One region of the Dielma fastidiosa genome, then DNA from elsewhere that is predicted to be linked to it. Evidence: a T-box and tRNA genes for the amino acid it is inferred to sense, from the RefSeq annotation. Region 1 holds a T-box; the other holds one or more tRNA genes.
The links. A T-box is a leader RNA that pairs with one kind of tRNA and senses whether it is charged. The one in region 1 lies ahead of leuS (leucine--tRNA ligase), so its partner is inferred to be a tRNA-Leu.

Region 1 (12,009 bases):
CGCGCAAGGAACTCATCGTTATATTAAGTTGATTCCCGGTGATACTGTTGTTTTCTCATCAAGTCCGATTCCCGGCAATGGTGCCAGTGTAAATCAGGTTGTTAATAAGCTCTTCAGAGCCGGTGCAAATGTACTGACAAATTCGATTTTAAATAACCTGCATACGACTGGGCATGCCTCACAGGAGGAGCAGAAGCTGATGCTTCAGCTGATTAAGCCAAAATTCTTCATGCCGGTGCATGGTGAATATAAAATGCTGAAACAGCACATGGATACAGCGATTGAAACTGGAATTCCTAAAGAAAATATCTTTACTTGTGCCAACGGTGATGTTTTACTGCTTAGAAATGAGCAGGTATATCAATCAAGCATTCGTATTCAGGCTGATGACATCTATGTTGACGGCAATGATATTTCAGGCGTATCAACAGCGGTATTGAAGGATCGTAAAATCTTAGCGGATAATGGATTGGTTTCAGTCATTGTCTGCATTGATTCAAGAGTGAATAAGATTATGTGCCGTCCTGTCATTGTATCAAGAGGTTTTGTCTTCATTAAGGATTCGCAGACTTTATTAAAAGAAGCGGAGAATGTTGTATATACGGCACTGCGTGAACGCATGGCAACTAAAACAACCTTTGGTGAAATTAAAAATACGATTCGCTCATCGTTAGAGCCATTCCTCTATAACAAGACGCACCGCAATCCAATTGTTATTCCGGTTATCCTGAATTCAAAGGAAGCGATGGCGCAAATGGCCCAGATGCGCACCGCTAAGGCTCAGCATCAGCCAATTAAAAAAGTTAAACATACAGAAAGTCAGCCGCAGAAATAGGCTGGCTTTTTTTAAGAAAAACGATGGCTTTCATTGACCATCGTTTTATTTTAATTAAGTATTTAATTAATCATTTTCTGGTGTATATATCGGACTCCAATAAATACCATATTCATCAATCCAGCAGCCATCAATCCAATGATTTCTGACCATTCTTCCCTCGCTGTCTAAATAATACCAACGGCCTTCCGAAGTTGGCTGCCAGCGATTCGTTACATAAGTATAATGTTCAAATAAATACCAATCATTCCAATGCGCCTGCCAATATTGATATCGGGCAGAATAATCTTCTAAGAAATAAAACCATACACCGTTAACTTCCAGCCATGACTGTACTAACTGCCCATCTTCACGGGCCGCATAAAGCTTGTATTCCTCGCCATATGCATCTTTAAATTCATTAAGCGGCATCGTATCGACAAAATTACCATTTTGATCTAATACCACCCATTCATTTTTAGCTATCGTGCGATCCTCTTTAATGTAATAAACGGCATCAGCTGTAGTTGGCTTTTGGATGAATTGATCAGGACTTAACGCCTGCACCAGCTGCTGATCCTTATCCAAGAGAATAAAACCATTATCAGCAGGTTTGCCATTAATATAATAGTAAGTTTTACCGCTGTTCTCTACAAAGCCCTCTTTTTTTGTTGATGGTGCATAACTGCCGCCGCCTGATGAAGGGGTACTGCTCTTTTCTTTCAATGTAAAAGTTACTTCTTTGATATCATCACGGCCTGTATTGCTCCAATTACTTCCATCATAGCGCTGTTCAGTAAAGGTAATTGAAAGCTTATGTGCGCCGGTTGATAAATTGGTAGTGTTAATCGTACCTGAATAAGCAGAATCTAAATTTATTTCTATTGTATCGATAAGACATTTTGAAGGCAGCCAGCGTTTATTATTCAAAGACGGTGTGTTATTTTCCATACCATTGCCCAAGGCTATAAAAGCTAAAGTATCTCCTTTGAAATATTCTTTTCCCTCAGTTATGCCGCTGATTGAATTTACTGGAATTTCTGCTTCAACAAGCTTCCATGTATGTGTATTCCCTGATACTTCTTTCTCTAAATTAAAATTACTGCCAGTATATATGAATTCTGCGCTGCCGCCGTTTGCGACGGTAACATATACTTGATCTTTGGCAGGACTACCTTGAATTTCCAATTGAGTTGTACCAGCAGCAGTACCGCCGATGCTTAATGATTTACCGGCTTCTAATTTTATAGTGCCATTGCCAGTATAATTTTGGCTAACACTTGCACTGCCACCAAATATGTATGTAATATTACCATTAACATCGGCTTGTCCACTAGCAGAATCAATTTCAAAATAGCCACCTGCAAAGAATGATTTCATAAACATTACATTATTGCCAAATGATGCTATTAAATCACCTTCAACATTGGCAATCGCATTTGAATTTCCATTGTTTGAATTATAGGCATAACCGCCACCAATGTAATTTCTGTTTTCATATGTTACAATCTTGCAGTTATTCCCAAGTATAATATTAACTGCACCACTTACACTCGCATTTCCCTGTATTATGACTGCGCCACCGCCAATAAATCCGCTTGCAAGAGCAACATTGTCTTCAATTGTAATTTTTACATCACCTAATACTTTTGCTGTTGCTGGGCATTCATTATTAAATCTCTGTTCGCTGCCGTCAACAAGACCACCTCCTGCAATACTTACACCAGGTTTTGTATTACCATAAACCATTGTTGCGCCCTTTTTAATAGTTATTTCTGTACTCCCTACATTAGCCTGACTTGGTTTGAATGTCTCATTTGAAATGACTGGATCATAATTTCCAACTGCATGTCCGCCTCCAAAAACACCATTTGCATTTTCATAATCATATTGTCCGTTAATTTTTTGTATTGTTATATGTGTCGTTCCAATTACATCAGCAGTGCCACTTTTTACTGCATAGCCACCGCCAAAAACACCACTATCTGATTCCCAAACAGGTCTTGCAGTAGTAATTTTTGTATTCCCTGTAACAGTTGCATCTGAACCCAATCCGGATGCATACCCACCACCATAGAGACAACGGAAAGTCTGGTGGTCATCTTGATAATCAAGGTTAATTGAATCCTTCACTGCTATTATTTCAATGCTTCCTGTTACCATAGCTTGTGCATTTACGCTTCTTGATTTTGAGCTTTGATCTGCAACACTTTCAGCATAGCCACCACCATAGACACCATAATTATAAAAATCCCAGTCATCGTAGCTATATCCCTGTGCATTGTCTTCAAAATTGAGTTTTATAACGCCACTTACATTTGCTTTTAACTCAGCTTGAAATTCATATAAGGGCTCGCACTCAGCATAACCACCACCAATAATTGCAAAATCTTCATTACTGATAACACCATTTATCGTAATTGTTACACCCTTATCTACATTAGCATTTAATACATGCTTGCCCATAACATTTTGGGCATTAGCCTGATAAGCTACACCACCACCGCGAACATACTTTACATACTGACTGGCATTTGTAATATCAATCGTTGCTGAACCAGATACATTCGCGTTCAAAGTTAATGCTGTTTTATCATTTTCACCGGCTTCTGCATATCCACCGCCAGCAACAATACCATAAACTTCCCCACCGATAGTTGCCTTCGTATTACCATCTACATTACTGTTAAATCCACCGCCAAAAATATTACCTTGTTTAAGAACACCATTAAATTCAATATTAGTATTACCTGTTACATTTTCCTTGTAACCGCCGCCATAAATCGACGCATTATTATATTTCCATTCATTAACTGGTGAACCAAAAACTATATCCTTACTAATAATCAATGAACAGCCATTCGCATACAATGAATTCATTTCCTCCGAACTAAATTCATTTTTTTCATTAATATTAAACGCTCTTTGTGTGCCGCTGCTATTAGATTGTATTGTCAAACTGGTAAACCTTTCAGGAATGATTAATGGTGTAGCAGTTTTAGTCTCATTAATATCACTTGTCAGTGAAACAACCACATCTCCTTGGATAGAGGGTTCATCAAACAGCGCACTAAAATTAGCATAAGTTCCTCCTGTCCCTAAAGTGATCACATTACTATATGTATTATTAATTGTGTTTGTCAAATTCTCTTCGATCCCCTGTGTTATCTGCACTTCAATAAATGGGGACATATCATTCTCAAATGCCAACTCATATTCACTCGTATCCCACACAGGTGTAAAAATGTATGTATCATACGTTGAGTTTGCATAGTCTTCGGCAGTCTGCCAGCTTACAGCAAGTGTTTCAGGTTCTGTTTTTCCTGCTAGGTTTACTGTGAGTGTCTGTGGAAATGCAATTTCAGCTTCTGCGATTTTTTCTTTTAATCTAATAATCTGATAAGGCTGACCTGCATCTGCTTCATAACCTACAAAACTAATTATTTCTTTTACTGCCGTAGACTCTTCAAATCCTTTTTCTGCGCTGACAATGCATGTTGAACCTACAAGTGCCGCGCATAAAAATGAAGAACATATAATTCTCCTAATTCTTTTCATTTTTTGAACTCTCCTTATTATGTTTTAGAATTAAATGCTCCCAAGTCTGTACCTATTGTAACATAGAAAATTATTCATTACTATATAGGTTTTAAATTTGATTTAAGTAAAATATATGAAGATATTGTTAATTTATGGAATCATGATTCGTTTACTTTATGAAGCGAAGGAAAGATAAAGCATTCATTGCATTATATTTTTACTTATTATATAATTTATCTGCGGTAACTTTAAAGGAGTTGGTTTTGTCCGGCGCATTTGATGTTGCATAATCAGTAACATAAGTGAAACGTGGAAAAAATAATTTAATCAAAATTGCATAGAACTAAAATATCTGTCACTTATACAGATGTTATTGTTATGCTTAACTGATTATTTTAGATTTCCATGTTAATATATTTTATTTTAACTGTGGAAATCCCACAGTTTTTTTTAATTTAAGCAGTTACCGTCATTTATAATGAAAGGACAAAACACATGAAAAAAATATTTGAAGTATTAGAAAATAAACCTAGATTATTTGAAGCAAGTCCACAAAATATTTGGAACACCCCCTATATATCTAAAAATATGCTTAATGCTCATTTAGATGAAAACCTAGATTCAGCAACACGAAAATTAAGTTTTGTAGAAAAATCAGTTAATTGGATTTGTGAAATTACTCCGCCTAATAAATATCCTGCCCTGTTAGACTTAGGCTGCGGGCCGGGTATCTATGCAGAACTGTTTTGTAAAAAAGGATATAACGTAACCGGTATTGATTTATCTAAGCTTTCAATCACATATGCTAGAAACTCTGCTCGTATGAAACACCTTAAAATCAATTATATTCAAGGCGATTACACTAAGCTTAACATAAATAATAAATATCACCTAATCACTATGATATTTTGCGATTTTGGAGTTTTATCCAATGAAGCAAGAACGAAGCTTACCGTTGATGTGTATAATTCACTTCTTCCTGGCGGAATCTTTTTATTTGATGTTTTTACTCCATTAAAATATGCCAAAGAAAAAGAAAGAAAAGATTGGGAAATATGTGAGGATGGATTCTGGCATCAAGATTTATATTTATTATTACATGCTTTTTATCGTTATGAAGAAGATAATACATTTTTAAATCAATATATAGTTGCTACCAAGAATGAATTTTCCTATTATAATGTCTGGGAACATACTTTTACACTGAATGAATTAAATGATAATCTAAAAAGTATTGGGTTTAGAAACATTCATTTTTTCAGCAGTGTGGCTGGAGATAGTTATAATGATAATTGTGATACAATTTGTGTATTAGCAAAAAAATAAAACTAAAAAAACCTCGTCTTAATTCTAAAACGAAGTTTCATTGAACCTTTAATCACAGCTTAAACAGACGCTGCTATAAGTCTTCAAGTTTTAAATATTCTGATTTTACCCAACCGAGCTTAATCGTAATTTCATGAATGATCAGCGTCAGAATCGCCGGCAGGATGAAATGCATCAGCACGACTTGAATCAACAAAGTTGCACCGCCATCAGGCACTGCCGCAAAGGCTGAAAATTGGCCGACTAACCCACTGGTACCCATTCCTGCGCCCACCGCTGTATTACTCATTTTCAAAACCGCTGTAGATATCGGGCCAAGAATAGCTGATGCCAAGGTTGGCGCAATCCAAATTTGCGGATGACGAATTATATTGGCAAATTGAAGCATACTGGTTCCGATGCCTACGGAAATAAATCCGCCGAAGCCGTTTTCCTTATAGCTCATCACTGCGAAGCCAATCATTTGCGCGCTGCAGCCAACCACAGCCGCCCCGGCCGCCAAGCCATCAAGGCCTAACATAATACATAAAGCAGCGGAGGATATCGGTGCTGTCAAAACCATCCCAACCACGACCGCAATCAATATTCCCATTGGAATCGGTGACATCAGCGTTGCATTATTAATAATCGTTCCTAATGAAGCCATTAATGCCGATACCGCTGGGCCAATCAGCTGACCAGCCAGACAACCGGATACAATGCTGACAATCGGTGTAACAATAATATCGACGCTGGTTTTGCCCGCCGCAAGCATACCGATCTCACTGCCGATGACCGCCGCTACATATGCCCCTACCGGTCCGCCTGCCGTATAACCAAAAGCACCGGCTATACACATTGAAAATAAAACCAGCGGCTTTACTTTCAGCCCATAGGCAATAGCGACACCAATCGCTGAACCGATGACTGGTGAAGAAGCATTCGCAACATCCGCGAACGGCTGCAGAAAGCTTAAGAAGTTAATTTTCGCAAGCTGTGACAAGATCAAGCCAATTATCAATGAACTAAATAAACCAAGCGCCATTGAAGACATTGCCTGAATCAGATATCGATCAATATATTTCCTCATTTGTTTCATATAGATCCCCTTTTCAAAAAAAGTCACATCAATGTGTCTTGACACATGACATGACTAATATTATACACTTCCAAAAATGAAAGTCAATGTTCTTTTCTTACTAAATATCCCTGTTCAGCAAGTGCCGCTTCAATTCTTTCAAAGCATGCCGCATCCTCAGCTTCAACAGTATGAAGATGAATTCCGCCTGTCAGCTGTGACAGAATACTTGCATTCGCTTCCCTTACCTTCTGCATGAATTGATCAACATCATAACGTGAAGCAAGTCTCAGCGAACCTATTATCTGCCCATAAATCGGATGTTCCACAATCACATCTACCACATAACCGCCATTATCAACGATGCAGTACAGCTCCTCTGCCATATCATCAATCTCATGCACACAGGCAAAACAGCGGCGGGGCCTTTCAGCGATAACTTCCATTCGATAACCTCTAGGTGTCGCTTCAATCTTGATTCCCTCAGCTCGAAGCAGTGCAATATCACCAACAATGATCTGACGGCTGACATCAAGCTGACTGGCAAGAGAAGACGCACTGACAGCCTGACGGCTTTGTTTCAGGCATTCAATTATTTTCTGACGGCGTTCATTCGCATTCATAAAATTACCTCTTTTCGCATCTTCTAGTGTAGCATACTCACACCTTGATTTACAACTTTTAATATCCATGCGGTTATGTTAAAATAGACAGGAATGAGGATGATCAACTTGAAAAAAATTATAAAAATTTTATCTGTTATGCTGATAGCGGCTTGTATCTTTGCCGGAATGATCTTCTACGGTACATTTGTTTCCGTGAAGCGTGTGAATATCGTCAATCAGACAGTAATTTCCAATAAAATACCTGATGAATGCAACAATCTTAAAATCGCGCTGATTTCAGACATTCATTATAATTCCTTCATGGATAAAGAACGGCTGAGTGCCATGATTGAAAAAATCAATCAAGCCAGTCCTGACATCATTTTATTTGCCGGTGATCTATTCGATAAACCCGATCAGGTACCCGTAAATGATTCCGTTCGTGAAGAATTGATTCAGCTGCTTAAAACGCTGGAAGCGCCTTATGGTAAATTTGCGGTGCTTGGTGAAAGCGACCATGCTTCAAGGCAATTAGAGGAAGGTATGCAGAATATCTTCTATTATGCGGATTTTGAATTATTAAACAATGCCAGTGTGCTGTTACATAAAGATTCCACACATTCAATCAACCTGATTGGCATTGATTCACAGATCGGCGGCAAACCCGACATCAATAAGGCGATGGAAAACATTGATACAAATAACTTTACGATTGTACTGACCCACGCGCCCGACCTTGCGGGCAGTCTGCCGTTAAACAACATTGATCTGGTGGTTGCCGGACACTCTCACGGCGGTCAGATTGCTTTGCCGATGTTTGGGCCGCTGTTCCGCAAGGATGGCGCCAGAAAATATACGCATGGCACTACAACCGTGAATAATACAGTCATCATTGTCGGCAATGGTTTGGGGACAACTGATTTTGATATTCGTTTATTTGCCCCGCCGCAGTGTATCATGATCAGACTGACAAATAAATAAAGCAAAAGCGAGAACCTTCATCACATGATGATAAAGCATTCTCGCTTTTATTTTAAGCTACAATATTAACAACTTTGCCCTTGATTACAATAATTTTTCTGACTTCCTTACCCTCAATCTGAGCAAGCACCGGTTTTAATTTCAATGCTTCCTCTTTGATGTACGCTTCATCAGCATCAGCCGGGCAGCTGAATTTACCACGCATTTTACCATTAACCTGAACGACGATTTCAATCACATCTTCAATCAGCTTGCTTTCATCATAGACTGGCCAAGCCACATAAGCAATGGTTCCTTCATGTCCTAAATACTGCCATAATTCTTCACCAAGATGCGGTGCAAAGCAGGCAAGCATTTTCACAAAGCCTTCAGCATATTCACGGTAAATCGTTTCTGCTTTATAACATTCATTGATAAAGATCATCATCTGAGAGATAGCTGTATTCAGATTCAATGTTTCAATATCATTCGTTACCTTCTTAACGGTCGCATGATAGACCTTATCGAGACTGCCGTCATTCGTATCCACAATCTTATTTGATTCAGTATAAAGACGATAAACACGATCCAGCCATTTACGCGCACCGTCAAGTCCCTTTGTACTCCAAGGCAGCGCCGCTTCCAAAGGTCCCATAAACATTTCATAAACACGCAATGAATCGGCACCCAATGCTTCGACAATTTCATCAGGATTGATAACATTCCCTCTTGATTTAGACATTTTCTCATTGTTTTCACCAAGAATCATGCCCTGATGGAACAGTTTTTGGAATGGTTCCTTAGTAGGCACTACACCGCAGTCATAAAGCACCTTGTGCCAGAAACGGGCATAAAGCAGATGCAGAACCGCATGCTCAGCACCGCCGACATACAAATCTACCGGCAGCCAATGCTCCAGCAGCTTCGGATCAGCCAAAGCATCATTATTCTTTGGATCGATATAACGCAGATAGTACCAGCAGCTGCCAGCCCACTGCGGCATCGTATTTGTTTCACGTTTGCCTTTTACACCGTCAATTTCCACATTCAGCCAATCTTCACAGTGACTTAATGGTGACTCACCGCTTTCATTTGGTTTAAAGTTTGTCGTTTCCGGCAGTTCCAGCGGCAGCTCACTGATATCAACCGTGCGCTTAGTGCCGTCTTCCATTAATACGATAGGAATTGGTTCCCCCCAATAACGCTGACGTGAAAACAGCCAGTCACGTAATTTATAGGTTGTTTTGGCATTACCGCAATGATGCTCCTCAAGCCATTTCAGCATTGTATTAATCGCATCTTCCTTATTCATGCCATTTAAGAATTCAGAATTGATATGCAGACCGTCTTCTGTCCATGCCGCTTCCTCAATATTGCCGCCCTCAAGCACCGGAATGATATCCAAGCCAAATTTCTTGGCAAATTCATAGTCACGCGTATCATGAGCCGGAACCGCCATGATAGCTCCTGTTCCATAGCTTGCCAATACATAATCCGAAATCCAGATTGGCACTTCCTTGCCATTAACCGGATTGATCGCATAAGCACCGGTAAATACACCGGTTTTTTCTTTATTTAACTCTGTACGCTCTAAATCTGATTTCGTGGCGCAGGCTTTTTTATAAGCGTCAATTTCCGCTTTTTGCTTGGCACTGGTAATTTCATCGACATAAGGATGCTCCGGTGAAAGCACACAGTAAGTAGCTCCAAATAAAGTATCACAGCGAGTTGTAAAGACAGTAAATTCTTTATCAGTATCTTTGATTTTAAAGATTACATTCGCACCGGTTGATTTACCGATCCAATTGATCTGCATCTCCTTGGTTGACTGCGGCCAATCACAAAGATCCAAATCCTCAAGCAGACGTTCTGCATATTCCGTAATCTTCAATACCCATTGACGCATCGGCCGGCGATATACCGGGAAGCCGCCGCGTTCACTCTTACCATCGATTACCTCTTCATTAGCCAGCACCGTTCCTAATTCTGGGCACCAGTTAACAGGAATTTCATCAACATAGGCTAAGCCTTTTTCATATAGCTTAGTAAAAATCCACTGTGTCCATTTGTAGTAATCAGGATCCGTCGTTGAAATTTCACGATCCCAGTCATAAGAAAAACCGAGGCTTTGAATCTGTTCACGGAAATGATCAATATTCTTCTTCGTGAAAGCCGCCGGATGATGACCGGTATTGATGGCAAACTGTTCAGCCGGCAGACCAAAAGCATCCCATCCCATTGGGTGCAGAACATTGTAACCCTGCATCCGTTTCATACGGGCAATGATATCGGTAGCTGTATAGCCCTCCGGATGTCCGACATGCAGACCATTGCCGCTTGGATATGGAAACATATCCAGCACATAGTATTTCGGCTTGCTGAAATCATATGTATCACAGGCAAAAGTCTTATTTTCAAGCCAATACTTCTGCCACTTCTTTTCAATTTCCTTGTGGTTAAATCCCATTTTATTTTCCTTCCTTTCCAATAAAAAAACGTCCTGTTCTAAGGACGTTAAATTACGCGGTACCACCTTAGTTCATGCCTAAAGGCATGCCCTCATTTATCCGATAACGCCGGATCAGCCAAGGCTCCTTAGCGAGTTCACAGATTTCGCATACTGATTCACACCTGCCATCAGCTCTCTTTAATGCTGTCTTCCATTACTACTCTAATTCATCGCCATTCCTTAACTATAATAGCAGTTTTAAGCCTTTAAGTCAACGGATTAAGGACAATTTAAGGATAATCATCCATGTTTGATAATCATGCTTAAAGCAGCCCGTTGACCATCAGAATTAAGCCAAGCGATAAGCCTGCCATCAGCAGAAAAACAGCTTTATGCCACTGATAGACCCGCTTGCCGCCATAGGATTCAAAGGGATATACCGCTATTATCCGATATAGCAGGAAAACACTTCCTAAAGATGCGGTCAGCTTAAAAATTGAAGCTTGGTTTGCCATCAGAAAAGCCAGCAGGGTAATAGCCAGATAGAAACACCATTCACACAGCGCTGTGATGCCCATAGCTTTTCTGAAAGCCGGTGTATTTTCATATTGTTTTGGGTACCAGCTGCCTATCATCGGATATAAACCGCCGACAAAATTAATGAAAGCAACAAGCACTGCGCCGCCGCTGTTGAGACGGAAATACCATTCTCTTTTTGTCAGACAGCTGCCCAGCCAGCCAAACAGCACACCGCCGGCCAGTAAAAGCAGATAGATGCATAAGAACAGATTAAAGGGCTGATGATTGAAATAAGCAGCCAGCATTAAAACCGCATTAAGACCTAAATAAGCGATAATCTGCGGCAGAGAATGTACCTTCTTTGCATCAAGCGGGGCTGTTTTCACATTCAGATATAATTCCATGCCGTTGCAGGCAAATAAGGGAGTGACAAAATATTGCTTAAGCATTCCATCCATGCCTAAATGATGTGCTGCCTTCTTTAAGCTTACCCTTTTATAACCGCTGTCCAGAAAAGACTGCCATGAGCCGACATTATCATCCTTTACAATACCGCTGAGCACTTGACAGCCCTGCTGTAAGAGATAATCGCTGGCGGCGGCTACAAGCTGCCGGCCAATGCCCTGTCCCTGATAGGCCGGATCAACAAAAACAGTATCAAGATAGCCAAGACTGCCGTTTTGAATCGAAATCTGTTTCACAAAAACACCGCCGACGATCTGATTATCAATCAATGCCA
Region 2 (12,009 bases), on a different contig from region 1:
CGCAAGCTCCGATGCGAAGAGCGGTACGGTGACGGTGCCGATTAAAATTACTTACAAATATTCTGGTAATTCTAATCCGATAACTGAAACAGTTAATGCCTATATCAAAATCAACGGCACTGACAGCAATCCTGCTAATCGTTTGAAAATCACCAATTACAGTTTTGACCGTCAGAATATCAAAGCCGGTGAAGCCTTTAATTTAACTGTAGAATTAAATAATCCATCAAACGGTGCGGTTAAGAATGTCAATGTAAATATCGGCAATTTAACCACAGAAACGATTATGATGAACAATGCAATCGATACGATGTATCTGCCTGAATTACCTGCTAATTCAACAAAGACATTAACCTTCCCGATGATTGCCAGCAAGAATATCGATAAGAATTCTCAAATGCTGGAATTATCTGTGACAGCGGATGGTATTGATACACCGCTTACATCAAAGATTTTCGCTTTTATTTCTAAATCAGCCGATGGCTCTGAAGCGGCTCTCAACGGTAAACCTAAAATTGTTATTGACAGCTATGACTATGGCGGTACAGCGGTAACTGGCGGTCAGCCTTTTGATTTATCAATGGTATTCAGAAATACAAGCAGTAATATTACGATTGAGAATTTAAAAATGACAATTCAAAGTGTTGCTGATGAGAAAACCGGCGGTGCGTTTACACCGACTAGCTCCAGTAACTCATTCTTTGTGAAGAGTATTGCGCCAAATGGTTCAATTGGACAAAGTATCAATTTGATGCCAAAGGCAGATGCTGACCCTAAATCTTATGGCTTGGAAATTCGTTTTGAATTTGAATATGTCATTAAGGGTGAACTGCAGGAAGGCAGCTCCACAGAACAGATTTCTATTCCATTAAAGCAATCTGATCGCTTTGAAGTAGGTGAAGTCGATATGTGGGGGCCGATATATGTCGGTATGGAAAGTCAGATCAATGTTTCTTATGTAAATAAGGGTAAATCTACAATTAATAACCTTGAAATTTCTGTTGAGGGAGAAAATATGACCGCGATGGAATCAAGATCCTATGTAGGAAATGTTGAATCAGGCAACTCTGATTATTACTCTGTAAATATTACCGCTAATCAGGAAGGCCCGGTTAAGGGTAAGATTAAATTCTCTTATGAGGATGCGAACGGACAGACGGTAGTTGTTGAAAAGGAATTCAGCAGTGACGCGATTTCGATGAATTTTGAACCTGATCCAGGCATGGATATTCCTGAACCAACGCAGCCGGAAGGGATGCCGATGTGGGGCAAAATCTTGATTGGCGTAGTTGTTGTTGGCGGTATCGCGGCAGTGGCTTATGTAGTGATTAAAAAGAAAAAGGCTAAGTCTAAATTGCAAGAAGCTGAATCTTATGATGATTTCCCAGAAGATGGTGAATAATTATGAGTATTAAGGATAAGATTATCATGTGTTTTTCTAACCTTTATAAAAGAAAGGTTAGAACGCTGCTGACAACCGTGGGTGTTGTTGTCGGAACATGTGCAATCATTATCACCGTTTCATTGGGCGTAGGCATGCAGCAGGCTCAGGAAGAAGCATTGTCACAAATGGGTGATTTAACAATCATCAATGTGAATTCCTATGGTATTTCACCGGATATAGATCCGCTGGATGATGCCATGCTGGAAAAGTTTCGCGAGCTGGATCATGTAGTAGCTTTAACCCCTGCTTATCAATTGAGCAATTGGGGATCAATCAGTATTACCAGCGGTAAATATATGTATGACAGTATGATTTACGGTGTTTCACTGAATGATCTTGAGGCTTTAGGTTATAAGCTTACAGAGGGTTCGTGGCCCGGTGAAGAGGGTGTAAAGGAAAATACGGTTTATTTCAGTTCTTCGGCGGTTTATGATTTCTATAATACGAAAAAACGTTCTAATAACCGAGTTTATGAAGGATCAGGCAAAGATCCTTTCGTTGATCCAAACAAGGATAAGATGAAGTTTGTCGTAAGTTCACAGAAAGAAAATAAAAAGCCTAAAGAATTTGATTTAGTTTATGGCGGTACGATGGAACAGGATTGGAGTAAGAGTCCGTCCAGCGGCTGGGGTGTCTTTGTGAGTGTCGATTATTTGAAAAAGTTAGAGAATGAATATAACAAATTGAATAATATTACTGTTAACAAGGATGCGAAAAAGAGCTATGACAGTGTGACGGTTAAAGTCGATGATATGAACAATGTCGCGGCGGTGGAAGAGGTTATTCAGGGAATGGGCTATACAACCAATTCCATGGAAACGATTCGTAAGCCGATGCAGGAGAAGGCTCAGAAAGATCAGCTGATGCTTGGTTCATTAGGTGCTATTTCCTTATTGGTTGCAGCTTTAGGTATTATGAATACAATGATGATGTCAATTTATGAACGTACACGTGAAATTGGTGTTATGAAGGTACTGGGCTGCTTTATCAGTGATATCCGTACAGTGTTCTTAATGGAAGCCGGAACGATTGGTTTCTTGGGCGGTGTGCTTGGCGTTGGTGTCAGCTATGGCGTTTCCTATCTGATTAATACGTTTGGCGGCGGCGGCAGTCAGGACATCTATGGTGCCCTGCAGGGCGGCATCGGTTCTACATCGGTAATCCCTTGGTGGCTGGTGGTGGGAGCATTGCTGTTCTCAACACTGGTAGGACTGTTGTCAGGTATTTATCCTGCCAACCGTGCGGTAAGTATTTCAGCATTATCTGCAATTAAACAGGACTAAACAGAAGACTGCTTCGGCAGTCTTTTTTCTTTGTCTGAAACTTTTGTTTAATAAATAAAACTTTTTGTTTAATTAGTATTGCATTTCAAAACGAATTGGGTATAATAGTATTGTTTGAAAATGAAAAACATTAAGTTTACTATTGCTAAACAAAAGGAGGGGTTTGGTGGATATCGGACATAAGCTGAAGCAGCTGCGCATTAAAAATAGTTTAACGCTTGAGGAGCTGGCTTCAAGAAGTGAGCTGACCAAGGGATTTCTGTCACAGGTTGAACGAAATCTGACGTCACCTTCCATTGCCACCTTAGAGGATATTTTGGAGGCGCTGGGAACAACTTTGGCTAGTTTCTTTCAAGAGGATAAGGATGAGAAGTGCGTCTTTACCAAGGACGATTATTTTGTTGATGAGCGTGAGGGCAGCACTGTTCATTGGATCGTGCCGAATGCCCAAAAGAATGAAATGGAACCCATCCTTCTTGAACTGGAAGTAAACGGCACCTCACAGGTTATCGATCCCCATGACGGGGAAGAGTTTGGTTATGTCCTGAGCGGCCGGATCGTTCTGGTTGATGGTGAAAGTGAATTTACAGTTAGAAAAGGGGAAACTTTTTATATTAACGGAACCAACAGTCATTATTTAAAAAATGAAAGTCAGGCTGTTGCCAAGGTGCTGTGGATTACCACACCGCCTCTGTTTTAGTGGAAAGGAGCAGCAATGAAACCACTGATTCAATTTAAAAACATCGTAAAAGAATTCGATGGTCAGCTAGTGCTGAAAGGGATAAATCTAGATATTTATGAAAACGAGTTTGTTACTCTGCTAGGGCCGAGCGGCTGCGGTAAAACGACACTGCTGCGTATCCTTGGCGGCTTTTTGGAACAGACTGAAGGTCAGGTCATGTTTGATGGTGAAGAAATCAGCAAACTGCCTGCATATAAAAGAGAAATCAACACCGTATTCCAAAAATACGCTTTATTTCCACATATGAATGTTTATGACAATGTGGCTTTTGGCTTAAAAATAAAGAAAGAAGCTAAAGACTTAATTGAACAAAAGGTTAACCGTATGCTGAAGCTGGTAAATCTTGAGGAATATGCAAAGCGTTCAGTTACGGAAATGTCCGGCGGTCAGCAGCAGCGTGTCGCGATTGCCCGTGCTTTAGTCAATGAACCAAAGGTTTTGCTTTTGGATGAACCGCTGGGTGCTTTGGATTTAAAGCTGCGCAAGGAAATGCAGCATGAATTAAAGAAAATCCAGCAAGAAGTAGGCATCACCTTTATTTTTGTAACCCATGATCAGGAAGAAGCGCTGACAATGTCAGATAAGATCGTGGTTATGAAGGATGGTGAAATTCAGCAGGTAGGTACACCGGAAGATATTTACAACGAACCGATCAATGAATATGTCGCAAACTTCATTGGTGAAAGTAATATTGTAGACGGCGTTATGACAAAAGATTATGAGGTTATGTTTGAAGATAAGAAATTTACCTGTGTGGATTTCGGCTTTAAACCTAATGAAAAGGTTGATGTTGTAATTCGTCCTGAGGATTTAGATATTGTACCTAAAAGTCAGGGCAAGCTGCGCGGTATTGTAAAATCAGTTTTATTTAAGGGTGTGCATTATGAAATTATTGTTGAAACTAAATCAGGTACAAGTATCACAGTACAGATGCATGTATCGGATGATCGGCCGGTAATTAATGAATCAGCCCGTGAAAAAATGAGTGCCAATGTTTTCTATCTGGATGTTGAGGACGTAAAGGAATTAACAGACGCGGAAATCATTGCCCGTGCTGACGCGCAGGCATGGAGTATGGATGATGAGGAAGAATCAATCTCAATCAGTAAGGTTGAATATGATATTAAACCTGAAAAGGGAACTTATCCGGTTACCTTCTCAACCTCAAACGGTACTTCCGTTACAGTTAATATGATTGTTAAGGATCAAAACCGCGTGGTATCTAAAGAATACGGCGAAGAGATTTTCGCTGAGAATTTCTTTAAAAAAGTAGATGAGATTCAGGACAGTGTCGCCTTGGATACTGATTTAAAAATCTGGGCAAACGCGCAGGCATGGGATCTTGATGAAGATATTAAAGTAGAAATTACCACTGTTGATTATGATTTTGATCCGGAAACGATTGTACCTGGAACTTATTATGTGACCTTTAAAACGAGTGGTTATGAATATAAGGTAGATACGACAGATTATGCCGAAGTTGACAGTGTTGTCGGTCTTAAATTTGAGCCTGAAGATATTCATATCATGAGTAAGTCAGGGAGCTATTAAGCTATGAAGCAGTTTAGAAAGATGACGATTCCATACATTGTATGGATGTCGGTCATGATCGTTATACCGATGCTGTTTATCTTTATGTATGGCATTACCAAGGAAGGGAACAGTGTTGTAACCTTGAATTTTACCTTGGATAATTTTGCTAAATTCTTTGTGGAACCAATCTATATCGATGTGCTGATCCGTTCAATGCGGATTGCCGTAGTGACAACCTTCTTTTGTATCCTGCTTGGCTATCCGGCGGCTTATGCGATCTCACGCTGCAATGAAAAAACGCAGACTCTTTTGGTACTGCTGATTACCTTGCCGATGTGGATCAATATGTTAGTAAGAACGTATGCGTGGATGGGAATGCTTCAGGATGACGGCTTGTTTAATACCTTGCTGGGGCTGATTGGCATTGGCCCGGTAAAAATGATTCATACTGAGGCAGCGGTTGTCTTTGTTATGATTTATAATTTTATTCCGTTTATGATTCTGCAGATTTATACATCACTGACTAAAATGGATAAAAGCTATCTGGAAGCTGCCAGTGATTTAGGGGCGACACCGCTTGAGGCATTCAGAAAAATCACCCTGCCTTTATCTTTGCCGGGTGTAGTCAGCGGTATTACCTTAGTTTTCTTACCGGCGGTATCTACCTTTACCATTACGTCATTGATCGGCGGCGGTAAATTCTCCAACGTCGGAAATATTATTGAAACCTTATTCCTGAAATCCGGCGATTGGAATGCCGGATCGGCACTGTCTTTGATTTTAGCGGTCATCATCATGTTCCTGATGTATCTGACTAAGAAAGTAGATAAAGACCCGTCGAATGGAAGGGGGCGTATCTAATGAAGAAAAAGAAACAGCCTATTTTCAATATTTATATTGTTTTAATGCTGATATTCTTCTATCTGCCGATTATTTATACGATTTTCTTCTCATTTAATGAAACTAAATCATTAACTCATTTCAGCGGCTTCTCATTGCGCTGGTATGAAAAAATGTTTGCCGACCGCACGATGATGGAAGCCATTTGGTATACCTTTATCATCGCGATTATTGCCACGGTTGTATCAACCATCGTCGGTACGATTACCGCGATTGGTTTATCTAAATCAAAAAGGATCGTACAGAATATTGTCGAACAAATCAACAATCTGCCGATTATGAACCCGGAAATTGTTACCGCAGTTGGCCTGCTGATGCTCTTTGCATCAATCAAAGGGATAGAAAAAGGCTTTGTCACTTTGCTGCTGGCGCATATTATGTTCTGTATTCCTTATGTAATATTAAGCGTCACACCAAAGCTGAGAACACTTGATCCAAACCTTACGGAAGCGGCAATGGATTTAGGCGCTACACCATGGCAGGCATTGACAAAGGTCATCGTACCGCAGATTATGCCGGGAATCGTATCCGGCGCGTTAATTGCCTTTACAATGTCATTTGACGACTTTGTTATTTCTTATTTCGTTACCGGCAATGGCGTCAACAATATTTCAACGCTGGTATGGACGATGTCAAAACGCATCAATCCATCCATCAATGCATTATCGACAATTATTATCGTTATTATTACCATTGGACTGATTTTAGCCAATGTTGTACCACTTTTAAAAGATAAAAAGGAGAAAAAGAGAATATGAAAAAAACACTTGCTGTACTAACAAGCGCCATGCTGCTGTTAAGCGGCTGTTCCTCTTCCAATGGCTCCAGCGATGCTGTTGAAAAATATGGTTCAGATACATTAAAGCTCTATAACTGGGGTGCCTATATGGGTGAAGATTTAATTCCTGATTTTGAAAGAGAGTTTGGTGTAAAGGTCGTTGTAGAATACTTTAATTCCAATGAAGAAATGTATACTAAATTACAGGCCGGTGATTCATATGATGTACTGGTTCCTTCCGATTACATGATTGAACGTCTGGTTAAAGAAAATATGCTTCAGGAGCTTGATAAATCAATGATTCCTAATCTTGCAAATCTGGCAGAGGGGGTTAAAAACCTGCCTTATGATCCAGATAACACTTATTCCGCGCCTTATTTCTGGGGCAGTGTAGGGATTGTATACAATTCAGCCAATGTGCCAAGTGAAAAAGTAGAAAAAGAGGGTTATGCTATTCTTCAGGATACAGATTACAAGGGCCGCATTTATATGTATGACTCAGAACGTGATTCATTTATGATCGCGCTTAAAAATCTGGGCTATTCAATGAACAGCTCTGATGATACTGAAATTCAGGCTGCCTATGAATGGCTGTCACAGATCAACAATACAATGGACCCGGCTTATGTTACCGATGAGGTTATTGACAACATGGTTAATGGCATGAAGGATCTTGCGGTTGTTTACTCAGGCGATGCTGCTTATATTCTTTCTGAAAATGAAGATATGCGTTATTTCCAGCCGAATGAGGGAACAAATATCTGGTCTGACGGCATGGTTATTCCAGCGAATGCCAAGAATCCTAAATTAGCTAATGAATTTATCAACTATGTGTTGACTTATGAAGCATCATACGGCAATTCTGAAGAAGTTGGCTATGCATCAAGCAATCAGGAAGTATTAGATGATATGACAGCGCCAGGCGGCTTATATGAAGACAATGAAGCCTATCTGCCAAGAGTTGGTTATGCTAAAGATGAAGTCTTTGTTTATAATGCGGAAATGGTCAGCAAACTGGCTGAATTATGGCTTAAAGTAAAGGCTCAATAAAACTGAATAGATAAAAGGGGAGCAGAGACAGAAATGTTTTTGCTCTTTTTTTCTAAAAAAGTGTGAAAAGCTGTTGCATTTTCTGATTAAATTTAATATAATAGACGAGCAATGAAAAGTTTTGGGGCCGTGGCGAAATAGGCAGACGCAACGGACTTAAAATCCGTTGGGAGCAATCCCGTGGGGGTTCAAGTCCCCCCGGCCCCACCATTCATTGTAAAACAATTAAATAGGTATGGTACCATAGCCAAGTGGTAAGGCAATAGACTGCAACTCTGTGATCATCAGTTCAAATCTGATTGGTACCTCCAGTTGGGGCCGTGGCGAAATAGGCAGACGCAACGGACTTAAAATCCGTTGGGAGCGATCCCGTGGGGGTTCAAGTCCCCCCGGCCCCACCATTCGATAGACAGAAGCTGTAACAAGTAGGAGTTCCTCTGAAAATTACAGCTTTTTTGTGCTTAAAACAGCCTCCGGTTGCTAAGTCACTTAAATTCAAGTACAATTAAATAGAAAGCAGGTGATGCTGATGCAATGTCCACAATGCAAAACTAAAATGAAAGTTAAAATGACAGATAAACAGGTTCGGTGCCCAAACTGCGGCAGGAATTATGAGGTTAAACTGAATACGATAAAAAGTATCGCGCTTATGATTATCTACTGTCTTGTCTTAAGCTCTATTACTTTGGAATTAGTGAATTATATCAATAACCCATATATTATTCTAATAATCATGATTGCCGGCTTTATACCGGCTAAATATCTGATTCTTTATGTTTTTGTACCGGTAACACTTAAACCATTATCAAGAAAATAATTTTCATTCTTCGTGATAGTAAAAAATGGTATAATATGAAAGAAGGGTGTGATCTAAATGGCAGTTGATAAAAAATATTATTTATTAAAGGATGGGACTGCTTATTTCAGTGATTTTTTATTGGATATCAGCGGTTCAGACTTTATGAATAAAAGCTTAATGAATATTGAATTAGGTGAAAAAGCAACACGGATCGGTGAAGAAACATTTGCCGGCAATTATCTGAGAAAAGTTGTTTTTCATAAGAAAATGAAGGTAATTGAAAGCCGTGCTTTCGCGAATAATAAAATCGAGAAAATTGTGTTTGAACGTGCAGAAATACCGCGGATAGCGAAGGATGCCTTTGCGAATAATCCAATCAAACGGATCGTAGTGCCGTATGCTGGCTATAAATGTTACAGCGGCATGCTGCTTTCCTTGGATCTGCCGGACGGTTATGAGGTGGTTTCCGATATTGCCAATGCTTTTGCTGAATTAAACGCATCATTAAAAGGTGATGAAATCATCTATATTGAAGTTAAATCAATCTATGGTGAATTATATTGGAAGATAAAGAAGGAATCGAGCTTTATCTTTGATACACGATTAAATCATGATCAGAACGAAGATGACTTCACCGAGATTGTAACTAAAAACGGCAATACAGTATTTATGCATACTGATGAGCATTTTGATATGATTATCTATGAAAAGGATGAAAATGGTTATAAATCAGTTACCTTTGAAGACTTTGACGGCATCTATTATGAAAAGGGGAAGAACCAATGTTAGTTTGTCCCAAATGCAGACTGCCGCTTGTCAGGTATGAGAAAACATATCACTGTTCAGCAAGACATTCCTATGATATTGCGAAAAAAGGGTATGTAAATCTGGTGTTGGGCAATCAGAAAATCAGCGGTGATTCTAAGGAAATGGTTGATGCCAGAACCTTGTTTTTATCTGCCGGTTATTATCAGGTGCTGGCTGATAAACTGATTGAGCTGCTGAAGGAAATAAAGCCGGATATGCTGATTGACGCAGGCTGCGGAGAGGGCTATTATACAAGACAGTTTCATGATTGCGGCAATCAAATCATAGCTTTTGATTTAAGCAAACCGGCATTGAATACCGCGGCAAAGCTGGATCAGGATACCATTTATGCGATCGCTTCGATCTTTGATATGCCGATTGGTGATGCCAGCGCGGATTGTGTGGTCAATATTTTTGCACCGACACCCGTTGATGAGATAAACCGAATCTTGAAAAAGGGCGGTATTCTGATTAAGGTAGGGCCGGGTGCCAAGCATCTGCACGGACTCAAGGAAGTGCTTTATGATGAGGTTTATGACAATGAAGAAGAAAGCGTTGAATTAAAGGGTTTAACGCACATTCAAAGAGTAAATGTAACAGATCAGATTCATTTAATATCTAATGATCAGATCAAGGCATTATTCATGATGACGCCTTATTATTGGAAAACGAGCCAGGTATCAGCAGCTCGCTTGAATACGTTAACCGAATTATCAACTGAAATCGATTTTTTGATTGATTTATATCAAAAATAATGTCCGAATTATGACATTTCATTACCGATAAACGAATGGGACTTAACGATAGTTTGTGTAAATTGTATAATGTAGACGTAAGATTATTGCCTTTAATCTAATCGATATGAATAAATGTAATAATATATTTCAACGAGCCTTAATCAGAGTGTTTGCGTCAAATTTAGAGGTTTATGCTGATGAGGTGTCTGTTTGTGCGCATTATTGTTTTATTTATATTTAATCACTTGATGTTATATCCTTTGTGAGATATAATTATTAAAGGATATGGTTAGTAATGGGTATACCAATCTCAAAAATTGGTAGTTTTTCATGAAAAAAAACTGGAGGGTAAGAAAATGAAAAATTTAAAAAAACAAAAAAGGTTTTACATTGATTGAATTGATTGTAGTTATTGCTATTTTGGGTATTTTGGCACTGTTCTTGGTACCGCAGTTTATGGGGTATAGTCAGGATGCAAAAGAACAAGTTGCAAAAGCTAACACTCGTTCTGTATGGTCAGCTGCTAATGCTGCCTTAACTAAGAGTGAATATATCAAGGATTTGAATATTACAGAAGATGCAGCGAAGCAATTAGGAGATTCTTTTAAGAAGGCAAATATTACAATTGTATTTGATAATAATGATAAACCTACAAAAATTACGAGTGTTACTTACGAAAATTGTTCGTATAATGGCGTAACATTCAGTGGCACTGCTTGTCCTAATAATTAATTTTATAGAACACACTTCTGTGTGTTCTTTTTAAGAGGTAACTTTATGAAAAATAAAAAAGGCTTTACTTTAATCGAATTGATTGTAGTTATCGCTATCTTGGGGATATTGGCATTATTTTTAGTGCCACAGTTTATGGGTTATGCAAATGATGCCAAAATGCAGGTCGCAAGAGCTAATACTAGAACAGTTTGGTCAGCGGCCAAAGCAGTTGAAGTATCTTATCAGTATAAATACACTGAATTTGATGAAGCTGTATTTAAAGCAGATGTAATGGATAAATTAGGTACAAGCTTTGATGCTGATGAAGTGTCTGTTGCTTTTGATCATAATTACATGGTATCCGATGTTGCCTATAAGACAGGTGATTATACTTGCGAAACAACCAATGGGACTGATTTTGTTTGTACAGATCAATGAGTGCTTATTATTGGAGAAATAATAAGTGAATCATTATACTGTCAGCTTTCAAGGGGTAATTTATGAAAAAGAAAAAAGTTTTTCATTTTAATTGGTTAATTATCGCTGTTTCTTTACTCTGTATCTTAGTCATATTTTTAGGTATACAATTAAGAAATTATTCCAAGGGTGTAAAGGTTCAGGTCGCAAGAGCTAATACCCATACGGTTTGGATCGTTGCGGATCAGATTCTCTTCACTAAGGAATATGATGCAGGAATTACTAAGGATAATTTCACTGAAAGGGTTGCTGAGAAGCTGGGGGCTGGTTTCAGTATAGATCAGATCAGTATTACTTTAAGCGATGATGGCAAGTCAGTAACTTATGTGTCTTATGTTAAAGATGGTATAGCTTGTGAAACATTAGATGGCGAAGATATTCTGTGCGGTAATTATTGATTAAATTCTATTGGGAAGGTACATTTCATGTGTATCTTCTTTTTTCTTCTTTTCACTTCTACTATTCTTTGTTATAATAAATAAAGCTGAAAGGTGGAGATTTTATGGCGTTTGAATCATTGACGAATCGTTTGAATAAAGCGTTTAGAGATATTACAGGTAAAGGGAAATTAACTGAGAAAAATATGAATGACATGCTGCGTGAAGTGCGTATGTCATTATTGGAAGCGGATGTTAACTATAAGGTAGTTAAGGATTTTATTGATCATGTAAAGGAAAAGGCTTTGGGCGCAGATGTTATGTCTTCGCTGAATCCAAGTCAGATGGTTGTTAAAATCGTTCATGAT

Region 2: it has a tRNA-Leu gene. The T-box ahead of leuS (leucine--tRNA ligase) is inferred to sense a tRNA for this amino acid. The anticodon was not compared.

What each region holds. Positions count from the first base shown of each region.
Region 1 covers NZ_QRQL01000011.1:24,364-36,372, reverse strand. Annotated here, with positions in the region: gene rnjA (ribonuclease J1) at 1-835, shown strand, start outside; gene DWZ33_RS16220 (hypothetical protein) at 902-4,372, opposite strand; gene DWZ33_RS16215 (class I SAM-dependent methyltransferase) at 4,850-5,680, shown strand; gene DWZ33_RS16210 (PTS sugar transporter subunit IIC) at 5,754-6,758, opposite strand; gene DWZ33_RS16205 (transcription repressor NadR) at 6,842-7,360, opposite strand; gene DWZ33_RS16200 (metallophosphoesterase) at 7,469-8,323, shown strand; gene leuS (leucine--tRNA ligase) at 8,376-10,769, opposite strand; T-box leader at 10,807-10,991, opposite strand; gene DWZ33_RS16190 (GNAT family N-acetyltransferase) at 11,075-12,009, opposite strand, start outside.
Region 2 covers NZ_QRQL01000001.1:208,350-220,358, reverse strand. Annotated here, with positions in the region: gene DWZ33_RS01175 (COG1361 S-layer family protein) at 1-1,402, shown strand, start outside; gene DWZ33_RS01170 (ABC transporter permease) at 1,405-2,727, shown strand; gene DWZ33_RS01165 (helix-turn-helix domain-containing protein) at 2,894-3,427, shown strand; gene DWZ33_RS01160 (ABC transporter ATP-binding protein) at 3,443-5,020, shown strand; gene DWZ33_RS01155 (ABC transporter permease) at 5,024-5,863, shown strand; gene DWZ33_RS17915 (ABC transporter permease) at 5,863-6,660, shown strand; gene DWZ33_RS17910 (ABC transporter substrate-binding protein) at 6,657-7,730, shown strand; tRNA gene DWZ33_RS01145 (tRNA-Leu) at 7,854-7,940, shown strand; tRNA gene DWZ33_RS01140 (tRNA-Cys) at 7,968-8,041, shown strand; tRNA gene DWZ33_RS01135 (tRNA-Leu) at 8,045-8,131, shown strand; gene DWZ33_RS01130 (hypothetical protein) at 8,260-8,547, shown strand; gene DWZ33_RS01125 (leucine-rich repeat protein) at 8,605-9,318, shown strand; gene DWZ33_RS01120 (putative RNA methyltransferase) at 9,312-10,091, shown strand; partial or broken gene DWZ33_RS01115 (type II secretion system protein) at 10,452-10,805, shown strand; gene DWZ33_RS01110 (type II secretion system protein) at 10,851-11,225, shown strand; gene DWZ33_RS01105 (hypothetical protein) at 11,288-11,662, shown strand; gene ffh (signal recognition particle protein) at 11,767-12,009, shown strand, end outside.